3 regions of the Kribbella sp. NPDC055110 genome follow, and region 3 is predicted to be linked to each of the others. Evidence: riboswitches for the same ligand, from Rfam matches in the RefSeq annotation. Region 3 holds a riboswitch; each other region holds the start of a gene.
The links. A riboswitch is a leader RNA that binds a small molecule or an ion and turns the genes downstream of it on or off. The one in region 3 is predicted to bind ZMP and ZTP.
Positions count from the first base shown of each region.

Region 1 (4,179 bases), on a different contig from region 3:
AGCAGCTTCCAGGTGGTCGCGGGGACTTTGCGGACCCATGCCAATGAGAGGGAGCTCCCACCAGTGGGTCCTGCCCCAGAACGTGCCATACCGCTTACCGTACTGACATGGCGGACCCATTCGCGGTAACGAATCAGGCTCCCCCACTGCGGGGCGTGAACTTCTTCACCCAGGACCCGGCGCTCGGTGACGCTCTGCGTCCGTACGCCGACCTCACAGCCGATCCCGGTCTGCACCGGATCGGGGAGCTGGCGGGCTCCGAGGAGGCCCGCGCGCACACGCTCCCGGCGAACCAGAACCCGCCCGTACTGCGCACTCACGACCGCTACGGGAACCGGATCGACGAGGTCGAGTTCCATCCGTCGTGGCACTGGCTGATGGAGCAGGCCGTCGGGTTCGGGCTGCAGGCGGCGCCGTGGACGAGCGAGCGCCCCTCGCCGCACCTGACCCGTGCGGCCGGGTTCTTCCTGTGGTCCCAGGTCGAGCCGGGGCACGGCTGCCCGATCTCGATGACGTACGCGTCGGTGCCCGCGCTCAGGGCGAACGAGCAGCTCGCGAAGGAGTGGGTCCCACAGCTCGCGTCCACGCAGTACGACGTACGCCGGCTGCCGGTCGCCGAGAAGTTCGGGGTCCTCGCCGGGATGGGGATGACCGAGAAGCAGGGCGGTTCCGACGTACGGGCGAACCTCACGACGGCGACGCCCGTGGGTGACGTGTACCAGCTGAACGGGCACAAGTGGTTCTGCTCGGCGCCGCAGGTGGACGTGTTCCTGGTCCTCGCGCAGGCGCCGGACGGGCTGAGCTGCTTCGTCGTACCGCGGGTTCTTGCCGACGGCAACCGGAACCCGTTCGCGCTGCAACGGTTGAAGGACAAGCTCGGCAACCGCTCCAACGCGTCCAGCGAGGTCGAGTTCCACGGCACGATCGGGTACCGCCTCGGGGACGAGGGCGCCGGCGTACGGACGATCATCGAGATGGTCGCGGCGACCCGGCTGGACTGCGTACTCGGCTCGGCGGCCCTCCAGCGGCGCGCCCTCGTCGAGGCGACCTGGCACGCGCAGCACCGCTCGGCGTTCGGCGGCCTGCTCGCCGACAAGCCCGCGATGCAGAACGTGCTGTCGGACCTCGCACTCGAGAGCGAGGCGGCGACGGCGCTCGCGATGCGGCTGGCGGCCGCGGTGGATTCCTCGGACCCGAAGGAAGCAGCCTTCCGGCGGATCGGGCTGCCGCTCGCGAAGTTCTGGGTGTGCAAGCGGACGCCGTTCATGGTGGCGGAGGCGCTGGAGTGCCTCGGCGGCAACGGGTACGTCGAGGAGTCCGGGCTGCCGCTGCTCTACCGGGAGTCGCCGCTGAACTCGATCTGGGAAGGATCGGGCAACGTCAACGCGCTCGACGTACTGCGTGCGCTCCGCCGCCCGGAGTCGCTCGAGGCATGGCTCCTCGAGATCGGCACGGTCCAGGGTGCCGATGCGCGGCTCGACGCGGCGGTCAACGACGTACTGCAAGCGCTTGCTGACATCGAGAACGCGGAAGCCGGCGCGCGAAGGCTGGCCGCGCAGATGGCCTTGTGCCTGCAAGCATCGCTGCTGATCCGGCACTCGACACCCGAGGTCGCCGACGCGTTCGTGGCGTCCCGGCTGGCGAACGACTGGGGCGGCGTGTTCGGCACACTTCCGCGGACGACGCCGTTCGATCGGATCGTCGAACGCACGATAGGCTGACGCCGTCGCGACTGGCGCGCTGAAGGTGGAGAACCACCGGGGAGCGAAACCCGTCGGCACCGTGCGCCTGGGTGCCTTCGACCCACTGCAAACCGCAGGAGAGACAACGATGACTCAGACCTTCGACGCCGCCGCCGCGTCGGCCGCGTACAACAACGCGCTGCAGGTGATCGCCGCGGTGGAACCCACCATCGCCGGCGCGATCAGGGCCGAACTCGCCGACCAGCGGTCCTCGCTGAAGCTGATCGCGAGCGAGAACTACGCCTCCCCCGCCACCCTGCTCACGATGGGAAACTGGCTGTCGGACAAGTACGCCGAGGGCACCATCGGGCACCGTTTCTACGCCGGCTGCCAGAACGTCGACACCGTCGAGCAGACCGCCGCCGACCACGCCCGTGAACTGTTCAGCGCCCCGCATGCCTACGTCCAGCCGCACTCGGGCATCGACGCGAACCTGGTCGCGTTCTGGGCGATCCTGGCGCAGCGGATCGAGTCCCCGGCGCTGGCCGAGGCGGGCGCGAAGCACGTCAACGACCTGACCGACGAGGACTGGGACAAGCTCCGCAAGGCGCTCGGCGACCAGAAGATGCTCGGCATGTCGCTGGACGCCGGCGGTCACCTGACGCACGGTTTCCGGCCGAACATCTCCGGCAAGATGTTCAACCAGCACTCCTACGGCACCGACCCGACGACCGGGCTGCTCGACTACGACGAGGTCGCGCGGAAGGCTCGCGAGTTCAAGCCGCTGATCCTGATCGCCGGCTACTCGGCGTACCCGCGCAAGGTGAACTTCGCCAAGATGCGCGAGATCGCCGACGAGGTCGGCGCCACCCTGATGGTCGACATGGCGCACTTCGCCGGCCTGGTCGCGGGCAAGGTCTTCACCGGCGACTTCGACCCGGTGCCGCACGCGCACGTCACCACGACCACCACCCACAAGTCGCTGCGCGGCCCGCGCGGCGGCATGGTGCTCTGCCAGCCGGAGTACGCCGAATCCGTCGACCGCGGTTGCCCGATGGTCCTGGGCGGTCCGCTCAGCCAGACGATGGCCGCGAAGGCGGTCGCGCTGGCCGAGGCGCGGCAGCCCTCGTTCCAGGTCTACGCGCAGGCCGTCGCCGACAACGCGGTCACGCTGGCCGAAGGGCTGATGAAGCGTGGCGTGAAACTCGTGACGGACGGCACCGAGAACCACCTGGTGCTGCTGGACGTCTCGTCGTACGGCATCACCGGCCGGCAGGCCGAGTCGGCGCTGCTCGACGCGGGCATCGTCACCAACCGGAACGCCGTACCGCGGGACCCGAACGGCGCCTGGTACACCTCCGGTGTCCGGATCGGTACGCCGGCGCTCACCACGCGCGGCTTCGGCGGCGACGAGTTCGACCGGGTCGCGGAGCTGATCGTCGACGTGCTGTCAGCGACCACGCCGACCAACACCGCGGCCGGTGCTCCGTCGAAGGCGAAGTACCTGCTGGCCGACGGTGTCGCCGACAAGACCAAGGCCGCATCGGCCGAGATGCTAGACAAGTTCCCGCTGTACCCGGGCCTCGTGCTCAACTGACAGACCTTCAGCGCCCGCTCCTCGATTTCCAGGAGCGGGCGCTGTGCTGTCTGGCCGGCAGCTCCGAAGAACCGGCCTTCTATCAGAAGTCTGTGATAGATCCAATTATTGTAAGCTTCAACCATGGGTGCGGAACCTAGCCGGGAGGCCATCAGCCAGTTCGTCGAGCGATTCGCCGGGGTGCTGGCGAACAGCGGCGTACCGACGATGTCCGCTCGGGTGATGGGCGCGATGCTGGTCAGCCCGACCGGGACGATGACGGCGGCCGAGCTCGCCGAGTCGCTGCAGATCAGTCAGCCGGCGGTCTCCGGCGCCGTACGCCAACTGCTCCAGGTCTCGTTCATCTCCCGCGAGCGGCTGCCCGGCTCACGCAAGGACCACTACCGGATCCGCGAGGACGTCTTCGCCGCGATCCTCGAACGCCGCAACCTGGCCCTCAGCGAATGGGAGTCGACCAGCCGCTCCGGCGCCGCTCTCTTCGACGCCGACTCCCCAGTAGCGCGCCGGCTGACCGAGGCCGCGGACTTCTTCGCCTTCATCCACACCGACATGGAACAAATGATCAAGAACTGGCGCGCGGACCACCCGGGATGAACCGCCGCGAAGCCAAGCAGCTCGTCGGTACGGCGTGGTTGGACAGCGACTACCGAACTCAGTGGGAGACGCGCATCATGCGCCGGCGCGTCCCGCTCTACCGCTTGGGGATCGGCGCTCTCCGTGCCCTGAACGCCGTTACGGGCGGACGGAATCGGCCCTCGCTGAAGGTCACCCGGTGGAACCGGATCGGGCCGCACGGCGGCACGTTCGTGATGGACAAGCTCGAGACGATGACCGGGCGGACCGACCATCCGGTCACCTCGCGGGCCGAGTTGCGCGGCCGGACCTCGTTCGCGGCCCGGT
Region 1 covers NZ_JBSGTS010000005.1:38,667-42,845, forward strand. Annotated here, with positions in the region: gene ACWF0M_RS10000 (YhjD/YihY/BrkB family envelope integrity protein) at 1-89, opposite strand, end outside; gene ACWF0M_RS10005 (acyl-CoA dehydrogenase family protein) at 108-1,721, shown strand; ZMP/ZTP riboswitch at 1,719-1,801, shown strand; gene ACWF0M_RS10010 (glycine hydroxymethyltransferase) at 1,831-3,279, shown strand; gene ACWF0M_RS10015 (GbsR/MarR family transcriptional regulator) at 3,403-3,873, shown strand.
Region 1: linked by a shared signal. The riboswitch ahead of ACWF0M_RS10010 (glycine hydroxymethyltransferase) and the one ahead of ACWF0M_RS01970 (bifunctional 5,10-methylenetetrahydrofolate dehydrogenase/5,10-methenyltetrahydrofolate cyclohydrolase) in region 3 are both predicted to bind ZMP and ZTP.

Region 2 (4,179 bases), on a different contig from region 3:
TACTGCGGCGACAGCGTGCCGTCCTCGGGTTCGTCGTACGCCACCGGGTACTTGGCGCGGACCGATTCGAGCTGACCACGCCAGGCGTCGTACGACGGGGTGCGGCCGACGCTCTCGATCTCGGTCTTGAGGGCCGCGATCAGATCGACGATGACCTCCTTGCAGTCACCCACGATCGGCACGTCGGCGGCGCGGTTCTTGCCGATCTCGGCCGGGTCGATGTCGGCGTGGATGACCTTCGCCTCAGGGGCGAACGAGTCGAGCTTGCCAGTCACCCGGTCGTCGAACCGGGCGCCCAGGGTGATCAGCAGATCGGAGCGCTGCAGGGCCCCGACCGCCGACACCGAGCCGTGCATCCCGGGCATCCCGAAGTGCAGCTCGTGGGTGTCCGGCAGCGCGCCGCGGGCCATCAGCGTCGTGACCACCGGGATGCCGAGCAGCTCGGCGAGCTCCTTCAGTTCGGCGCTGGCCCGGGCCCGGATCACACCGCCGCCGACGTACAGGACGGGCTTCTCGGCGGCGACGATCAGGCGGGCCGCCTCGCGCACCTGCTTGGGGTGCGGGCGGGTCACCGGCCGGTAGCCGGGCAGCGACAGCTCGGTCGGCCACTGGAAGTCGACGCCCGGGGTCTGCATCGCGTCCTTGGTCACGTCGACCAGCACCGGGCCGGGGCGGCCGGTGGAGGCGATGTGGAACGCCTCGGCGATCGTGGTGGCGATGTCGTTCGGGTCGGTCACCAGGAAGTTGTGCTTGGTGATCGGCATCGTGATGCCGCGGATGTCCGCCTCCTGGAAGGCGTCGGTGCCGATCGCGGCGCCCGCGACCTGGCCGGTGATCGCCACCAGCGGCACCGAGTCCATGTACGCGTCGGCGATCGGCGTCACCAGGTTCGTCGCGCCGGGGCCGGAGGTGGCCATGCAGACGCCGACCTTGCCGGACGCCGCGGCGTACCCCTGGGCGGCGTGACCGGCGCCCTGCTCGTGACGTACCAGGATGTGGCGGATCTGGGTCGAGTCGAGCATCGGGTCGTACGCCGGGAGGATCGCGCCGCCCGGGATGCCGAAGACGGTGTCGACCCCGGCATGTTCCAGTGCGCGGATCAGAGCCTGTGCCCCGGTCAGCTGCTCACTCATGAGTGCCTTCCCTCAGTCAGTCACGCTGTTTTGCCTAGAAAAGCTGTGCTGCTCGCGACCGATCCATCCTCGCTCGTGGCCGTTGTCCCTGCACTACTGGGTCGCAGATAGTCGCATTGGCAACAAAAAACCCCCTCCGCCGGGTGGGCTGAAGGGGGCGCGCTCGACTCAGTGGTCGCGTCAGTCGGCGCGCCGCACAAGTACGAGGAGAATCGATCGCATATAGGCATTATTCGCCGACAACCGGCAGCCGGGTCAAGTTCAGCCCGCCCGTGTCTCACTCCCCGAGACGCCCGTCTTACGCACAGCGAGTCGGTTGGTAGCCCAGCAGGTCGGGATACCGAGCTCGGCTGGGTCGCGGCCCAGTAAGGTGCGGTGCGTGATCGATGACCCGTACGGCGACGAGCAGTTGGTGGAGCTCTACGACCTGGACAACCCGTCCGGAGAGGATCACGACTATTACCGCGCTTTGGCCGCGGGCACTGCGAAGGTCCTGGACTTCGGCTGTGGAACCGGTCTGCTCACCCGATCGCTGGTCGCGCCGGGGCGGGTGGTGATCGGCATCGATCCGAGTCCCACGATGCTCGGGTACGCACGCCGGCAACCCGGCGCCGAGGCGGTCACCTGGATCGACGGGGACCACCGGGTGGTGCAGCCGACCGGCGACGTGGACCTCGTCGTCAGCAGCGGAAACACGATGATGCACGTCGCGGAACACGCGGCAGCCGTCACCGCGCTGGCCGCCGCGCTGCGGCCCGGCGGGATGTTCGCCTTCGAGTCGCGCAATCCGGCGGCCCGCGCGTGGGCCCAGTGGACGAGCGAGGCGACGTACGGCGAACGCGACACGGCAGCGGGCCGCCTGAAAGAGTGGCTCGAGCTGATCGAGATCGCCGATGGACGAGTCGTCTTCGAGGCCCACAACGTCTTCGAAGACGGCCACGACGCCGTCTACCGCAACGTCCTGTACTTCCGCTCCCCTGCAGAGATCACGGCCGACCTGGTCGCGGCGGGCTTCTCGGACGTGGTCATCGAGGGCGGTTGGCACGGCGAACCGTTGGCTGAAGGATCACGTCTGCTGGTGGTGCGCGCGACGAAGTAGGCTGGGTGCGCCGCGACTGGCGAGGGTGGAGTACCACCGGGGAGCGGGGTTGTTCGTGTAAGGCGTCGTCCGCCTGGGCGCCTCCGATTCGATCGGAGGTCCTGATGCGTTTGCGGTACGGAATGAATCCTCATCAAACGGCGAGTGTTGGCTCTGCGCCGTTCACGGTGGTTGCGGGCGAGCCGTCGTACATCAACATCCTGGATGCGCTCACCGGGTGGCAGTTGGTGCGGGAGGCCGCGGAGCGGTTCGGCGTACCGGCTGCGGCGTCGTACAAGCATGTGTCGCCGGCTGGTGCAGCGCTCGGCGAGACGGTCGCGGACGCGTACGCCCGTGCGCGGGACGCCGATCCGAAGTCGTCGTACGGCGATTTCGTGGCGGTCTCGCATCCGGTGGATCTGGAGCTGGCCGGGGTGCTAAAGCGGGTCGTGTCGGACGGGATCATCGCGCCCGGGTACGACGAGGGCGTGGTGGAGATCCTCGCGGCGAAGAAGCGCGGGACCTACCTGGTGCTCGAGGCGGACGAGGCGTTCGAGCCGCCGGCCGAGGAGGTGCGTGAGCTGTACGGAGTGCGACTGACGCAGACGCGCGATGCGCTGCCGTTGACGCGCGACCTACTGCGCGACGACGTGCCGGATGATGCCGCGCGCGACCTGCTGCTGGGGATGATCGTCGCGCGTTATACGCAATCGAACACGGTCGTGATGGTGAAGGACGGGATGACGATCGGCGTCGGCGCCGGGCAGCAGTCGCGGGTGGACTGTACGAGGCTCGCCGGCGAGAAGGCCGCGCTCTGGTGGGCCCGGCATTCGACCGATCCTCTCACCGGTGTCTCGATGGTTTCCGACGGCGCGCTGCCGTTCACCGACAACGTCGTGGAGGCCCAGCGGTACGGCGTTTCGCACATCGCCGATCCGGGCGGTTCGATCCGCTCACCCGAGGTCGCGGCCGCCTGCGCCGCTGCCCGGATCACCTGGTCGGAAACCGGCGTACGCCTGTTCAGGCACTGAGCAAGTAGTCGCCTGAGGCAACGGCTTTGCGGACCTCGGCCGCTGTCCGCGGCGCATCGAGCATGGTGGTGTCGATCGCATGCGGCTCCAGCGCGCCGAGGTCCGCGAACGCACCGTGCAGACCGGTGAGCGCGTCGGCATCCGTCAGCTCAGGCTCGGGTCGGTCCTGACCGCGCTGCAACGTCGTTCCGAGATCCGGCCGAAGTACGACGTACGACAGGGACCACTGGGCGGCGGCCGCGCGGAACGGGTCGAGGAACCACGGTCCGATGATGCCGTCGACGACCACGTCGTACCCGCCGCGCGCGTACACGCTCACGGTCGCGACGATCGCGTCGACGACTACCTGGTTCTGGCGGTGCGCTCCTGGCAGGTACGGCGCGATGAATCCGGTGCGGATGCCGCGGTAGAACTCGTCGGTCGTCAGGTGCATCGTCGGCCGCGGCGCGTCGGTCGCGACCAAGCGGGCCACGGTCGTCTTGCCGGAGCCCGACGGGCCGGTCAGGAGGAGGACGTTGCTCATGCCGCCCGACGTTAACCAAGCACGCCGCGGAACGGCAGTCTTTTCTTTTTCGCCGGCGCCGGACGTCAGCCGCCCGCGACGCTCGGGAGGACGAGGAGCTCGTCGCCTTCGGTCAGCTTGGTCTCGAGGCCGGAGAGATCGCGGATGTTGTCGTTGCCGAGGTAGATGTTCACGTGCCGGCGGACCGCGCCCTGCTCGTCGGTGAGGCGGCGGCGGAGCGCCGGATGGTCGGCTTCGAGCGCCGCGAAGACCGAGGCGACGGTCGGCGGACCGTCCACCTCGACCTCCACGCGTTCGACACCGCCCGCGAACGGGCGCAGCACCGTCGGCACGCGGACCGCGATCATCCAATCACCGCAGCGCGCACCGTGAGTACGTCGGGAAGGTGGCGCGCGACCTCCGCCCAGCTGTCGC
Region 2 covers NZ_JBSGTS010000009.1:72,551-76,729, reverse strand. Annotated here, with positions in the region: gene ACWF0M_RS16350 (acetolactate synthase large subunit) at 1-1,133, opposite strand, end outside; gene ACWF0M_RS16345 (class I SAM-dependent methyltransferase) at 1,513-2,232, shown strand; ZMP/ZTP riboswitch at 2,235-2,318, shown strand; gene ACWF0M_RS16340 (5-aminoimidazole-4-carboxamide ribonucleotide transformylase) at 2,337-3,242, shown strand; gene ACWF0M_RS16335 (AAA family ATPase) at 3,232-3,765, opposite strand; gene ACWF0M_RS16330 (ubiquitin-like small modifier protein 1) at 3,831-4,112, opposite strand; gene ACWF0M_RS16325 (WD40/YVTN/BNR-like repeat-containing protein) at 4,109-4,179, opposite strand, start outside.
Region 2: linked by a shared signal. The riboswitch ahead of ACWF0M_RS16340 (5-aminoimidazole-4-carboxamide ribonucleotide transformylase) and the one ahead of ACWF0M_RS01970 (bifunctional 5,10-methylenetetrahydrofolate dehydrogenase/5,10-methenyltetrahydrofolate cyclohydrolase) in region 3 are both predicted to bind ZMP and ZTP.

Region 3 (4,179 bases):
CCGCGCGCCACAGGCCTCGGCGAGCCGCCGTACGAGATCGACCGCCTCCGGAGCGCTCGTCGCGTGCGGGGTGATCGCCCAGGTGGCGCCGTCGAACAGATCCGCGCGCGCAGCCAGTGGGCCGTTGCGCTCGGAGCCGGCCATCGGGTGACTGCCGACGTACCGGCTGACATCCGCGGTCAGGCTGCGTGCGTCGGCGAGCGGCTTGGACTTCACACTGGCCGCATCAGTGACGATGGCATTGGTTTGTTCGAGTTGTTCGGCCACGACGGCGCCGACATGGTCCGGCGGTACGGCGACCACGACCAGCTGCGGCTCGATGTCGACCTGCCGTGCGCCGGCACCGATCCGCTCGGCCATCAGCGCGTTGTCCGGGTTCCCGTCGACGAGCTCCACGACCACGCCGAGGCGCACCAGCGCGAGGCCGATCGACGTACCGATCAGCCCGGTGCCGACGATCCGAACCGGGCCGCGCAGCTCGCTCACAGTGCCGCCTTCATTGGGCGCCGGTCAGGTCCGGGCGGAGCGCGACCGCTCCGTGCAGGTACACGTGCTGGATCTTGTCCCGGGACCGCGGCGTCTCGGTGTGCACCATCAGCCGCACCACCCGCGGCAGCGCGTGCGGCACCGGTATCTCCTGCATGCACATCAGCGGTACGTCGGTGAGCCCGATCTGCCGGCCCGCGACGGCGGGAAACTCCGAACGCAGGTCGGACGTGACGGTGAACAGGATGCTGATCAGATCCTCGTTCTCCAGATCGTTCGCCTCCAGGACCGCCTTCACCAGCTCCGCGGACCGCTCGAGCAGGTGCTCGCGCTCGTCCACGTCCAGCTGGGTGGCCCCCCGGATCGCCCGTACCGCCACGTCCGCCTCCTTAGATCCTGTCCCCCAACCCTAGGCCAGCGTAGTCAAAGAGTGGACAGCCGTCTCAGCGGCATCGACCGTCTGCTCCAGCAGCAGCGCGATCGTCATCGGCCCGACCCCGCCCGGAACCGGCGTGATCAGCCGGGCCACCTCGGCCGCCTCGGCGAAGTGCACGTCGCCGACGTTGCCCTCGTTGTAGCCGGCGTCGACCACGACCGCGCCCGGCTTCAGCCAGTCACCCCGGACGAAGTTCGCCTTGCCGACCGCCGCGATAACGACGTCGGCGGTCCGGACCAGGTCCGGCAGGTCCCGGGTCCGCGAGTGCGCGTACGTGACGGTCGCGTTCGATGCCAGCAGCAACATGCCGGCCGGCTTACCGAGGATCGGGCTGCGGCCGATCACCACCGCGTGCGCCCCTTCGAGCGGTACGTCGTACGCCGCCAGCAGCCGCATGATCCCGCCAGGCGTCGCCGACCGGAAACCGGGATCCCCGAAGGCCATCGCCGCGAACGACCGCATCGTCACGCCGTCGACGTCCTTCGCCGGGTCGATCGCCTCGAACGCGGCCCGCTCGTCGATCTGCGGCGGCACCGGATGCTGCAACAGGATCCCGTGCACGGCCGGGTCGTCGGAGAGCTTGGTGATCTCCGCGACCAGCTCCGCGGTGGTCGTCTCGGCCGGCAGTACGACGCTGAGCGACGCGATCCCGGCCTTCTTCGAGCGGTTCTGCTTCATCCGCACGTACGTCGCCGACGCCGGGTCGTCACCGACCAGCACGGTCGCCAGACACGGCTGTACGCCGTACTGCTCCTGCAGGACCCGTGCTCGTTCGGCGGCCTTCGCGACCATGTCGGCGGCGAGGTCGGTCCCGATCATCAATTCAGCAGTCATCTGCGCACTCCTCTGGGCGTCAGGTGGGTGCCCAGGCGCGCGGCGAAGCCGGATGGCAGACCGTTCCCCGGTGGTCGTCCACCTCAGCGCCAGTCGCGGTCCGCTGTCAGGATACCGACCCGGCTCAGAGCAGGCCGGCGTGGTCGAGCGCGAGGTACGCCGCGTCACTGCCGGTCATCGCACCGGGCGTGCGCAGCTCGGCACGGAACGCGTCCACGGACAGCTCGACCGGAACACAGTCCTCGGCCTCGTCCAGCTGCTGCTTCCCGTCCGGGCGGCACCCGCGCGCGATCGCGACGTACTTGCGGAACGTCGAAGATCCACCGGAAAACTGCCAGCCGACCACGTCGATCGTCTCGCAGGTGTAGCCGGTCTCCTCCTCGAGCTCCCGCGCACCCGCGACGGCCACCTCCTCGTCGGCTTCGACCAGACCGCCCGGGAGGTTCGTGACCACGCGGTCCGGGCCGGCCCGGAACATCCGGATCGTGACGATCCGGCCGTCGGGCGTCAACGGAAGCACCGTGACCCCGGCCGAGAGGCCGGCCTCGGGACCGATGACGTCCCACTCGATCTCGCGACCGTCGGGCATCCGGTACCGCCGCAGACGCACGGTGAGGAATCGCTCGAACCCCGGCTCCTCCCCCAGCAGTTCCCAGGGAGCCGGGTCTGCTGGTCGCGAAGCCGCCGGAGATTGCTCAGCCGCCACCTCGTCGGTGGCGGCTGAGTTCTCGATCTGGTCCGTCACAGCGGACGGTCGTCGTCGGGATCTTCCGGCGGCGCCACCGGTGCGTCGTCCGCCGGCGGAGCGACCGGGGTGTCACCGGCCGCCGACTCACTGGAGTCGGACGCGGACTCCGTGTCCGACTCGGCGTCGGACTTCTCGTCCACCGCCGGGCTGGACTCGCCCAGGATGCCGGCCAGCGTCTCCTCGGAGATCCGCTTGAACTTGCGCACCTGGGTCCGGGTCCGGTCCAGGACGGCGACCTCGAGCTGGTCCGGGGTCAGCTCCCGGACCTCGGTGCCGTCGTGGCCGAGCGCGTCCACCGCGAGCCGGAGCGCACCGGCCAGCGAGATGCCCTCGGAGTAGTGCTCGCCGATGTACTCCGCGACCGTGTCGGCCGGGCCGCCCATCACGGCGTACCCGCGGACGTCCGCGATCGAGCCGTCGTAGGTGAGCCGGTAGATCTGGTCGTCGGCCACGCCGACGCCGACCTCGGCGACCAGGATCTCGACCTCGAGCGGCTTCTCGCCGCCGGAGGAGAAGATCGCGCCGAGGGTCTGCGCATACGCGTTGGCCAGCGCCCGGCCGGTCACGTCGCGCCGGTCGTAGGAGTACCCGCGCATGTCGGCGAGCCGGACGCCGGCGATCCGCAGGTTCTCGAACTCGTTGTAGCGACCGACGGCGGCGAACGCCATCCGGTCGTAGATCTCGGCCACCTTGTGCAGGGCGGGCGAGCGGTTCTCCGCCACGAACAGGATGCCGTCGGCGTACTGCAGCGCGATCGCGCTGCGGCCCTTGGCGATGCCCTTGCGGGCGAAGTCGGCCCGGTCCCGCATCAGCTGCTCGGGCGAGACGTAGAACGGAACGCTCATCGAAGGTGTCGTCCTCTAATCAGTCGATCGGCAGGGTCATCGGGATGGTCAGCTCAGGTTGCCTGCGGCCGGGCCGTCGGGACGCTCGTGCCGCTGGGCCCAGGCCGCGTCGACGAGCGCCGCCACCTCGTCCTCCGGCAGCCGCCGGTAACCGTCCGCGGTGACCACGCCGATCACCGGGAAGATCCGGCGCAGCATGTCCGGGCCGCCGGTCGCCGAGTCGTCGTCGGCCGCGTCGATCAGCGACTGGATTGCCACCGTCGCGCAGTCGGTCTCGGACAGGTCCTCGCGGTACAGCTTCTTCAGCGCGCCGCGGGCGAACAGCGAGCCCGAGCCGACGCTGTAGAAGTGCGTCTCCTCGTACCGCCCGCCGGTCGGGTCGTAGGAGAAGATCCGGCCGCCCTTGATGTCCTCGTCGTAGCCCGCGAACAGCGGCACCACGGTGAGGCCCTGCATAGCCATCGGCAGGTTGCCGCGGATCAGCGCGCTGAGCCGGTTGGCCTTGCCGTCGAGGCTCAGGGTGGCGCCCTCGAGCTTCTCGTAGTGCTCCAGCTCGACCTGGAACAACCGGACCATCTCGATCCCGAAGCCGGCCGAACCGGCGAACGCGACCGCCGAGTACTCGTCGGCCGGGAACACCTTCTCGATGTCACGCTGGGCGATGATGTTGCCCATCGTGGCCCGCCGGTCGCCGGCCATGATCACGCCACCGGGGAAGGTGGCGGCCACGATCGTCGTACCGTGCGGGACTTCGCTGGACAGGTCGCCCTGCCCCAGGGACCGTCGTCCGGGCAACAGGTCGGGCGCGTGCCCGGCCAGGAAGTCCATGA
Region 3 covers NZ_JBSGTS010000001.1:456,753-460,931, reverse strand. Annotated here, with positions in the region: gene ACWF0M_RS01980 (prephenate dehydrogenase) at 1-486, opposite strand, end outside; gene aroH (chorismate mutase) at 497-865, opposite strand; gene ACWF0M_RS01970 (bifunctional 5,10-methylenetetrahydrofolate dehydrogenase/5,10-methenyltetrahydrofolate cyclohydrolase) at 896-1,756, opposite strand; ZMP/ZTP riboswitch at 1,779-1,863, opposite strand; gene ACWF0M_RS01965 (NUDIX hydrolase) at 1,881-2,501, opposite strand; gene prcA (proteasome subunit alpha) at 2,498-3,349, opposite strand; gene prcB (proteasome subunit beta) at 3,398-4,179, opposite strand, start outside.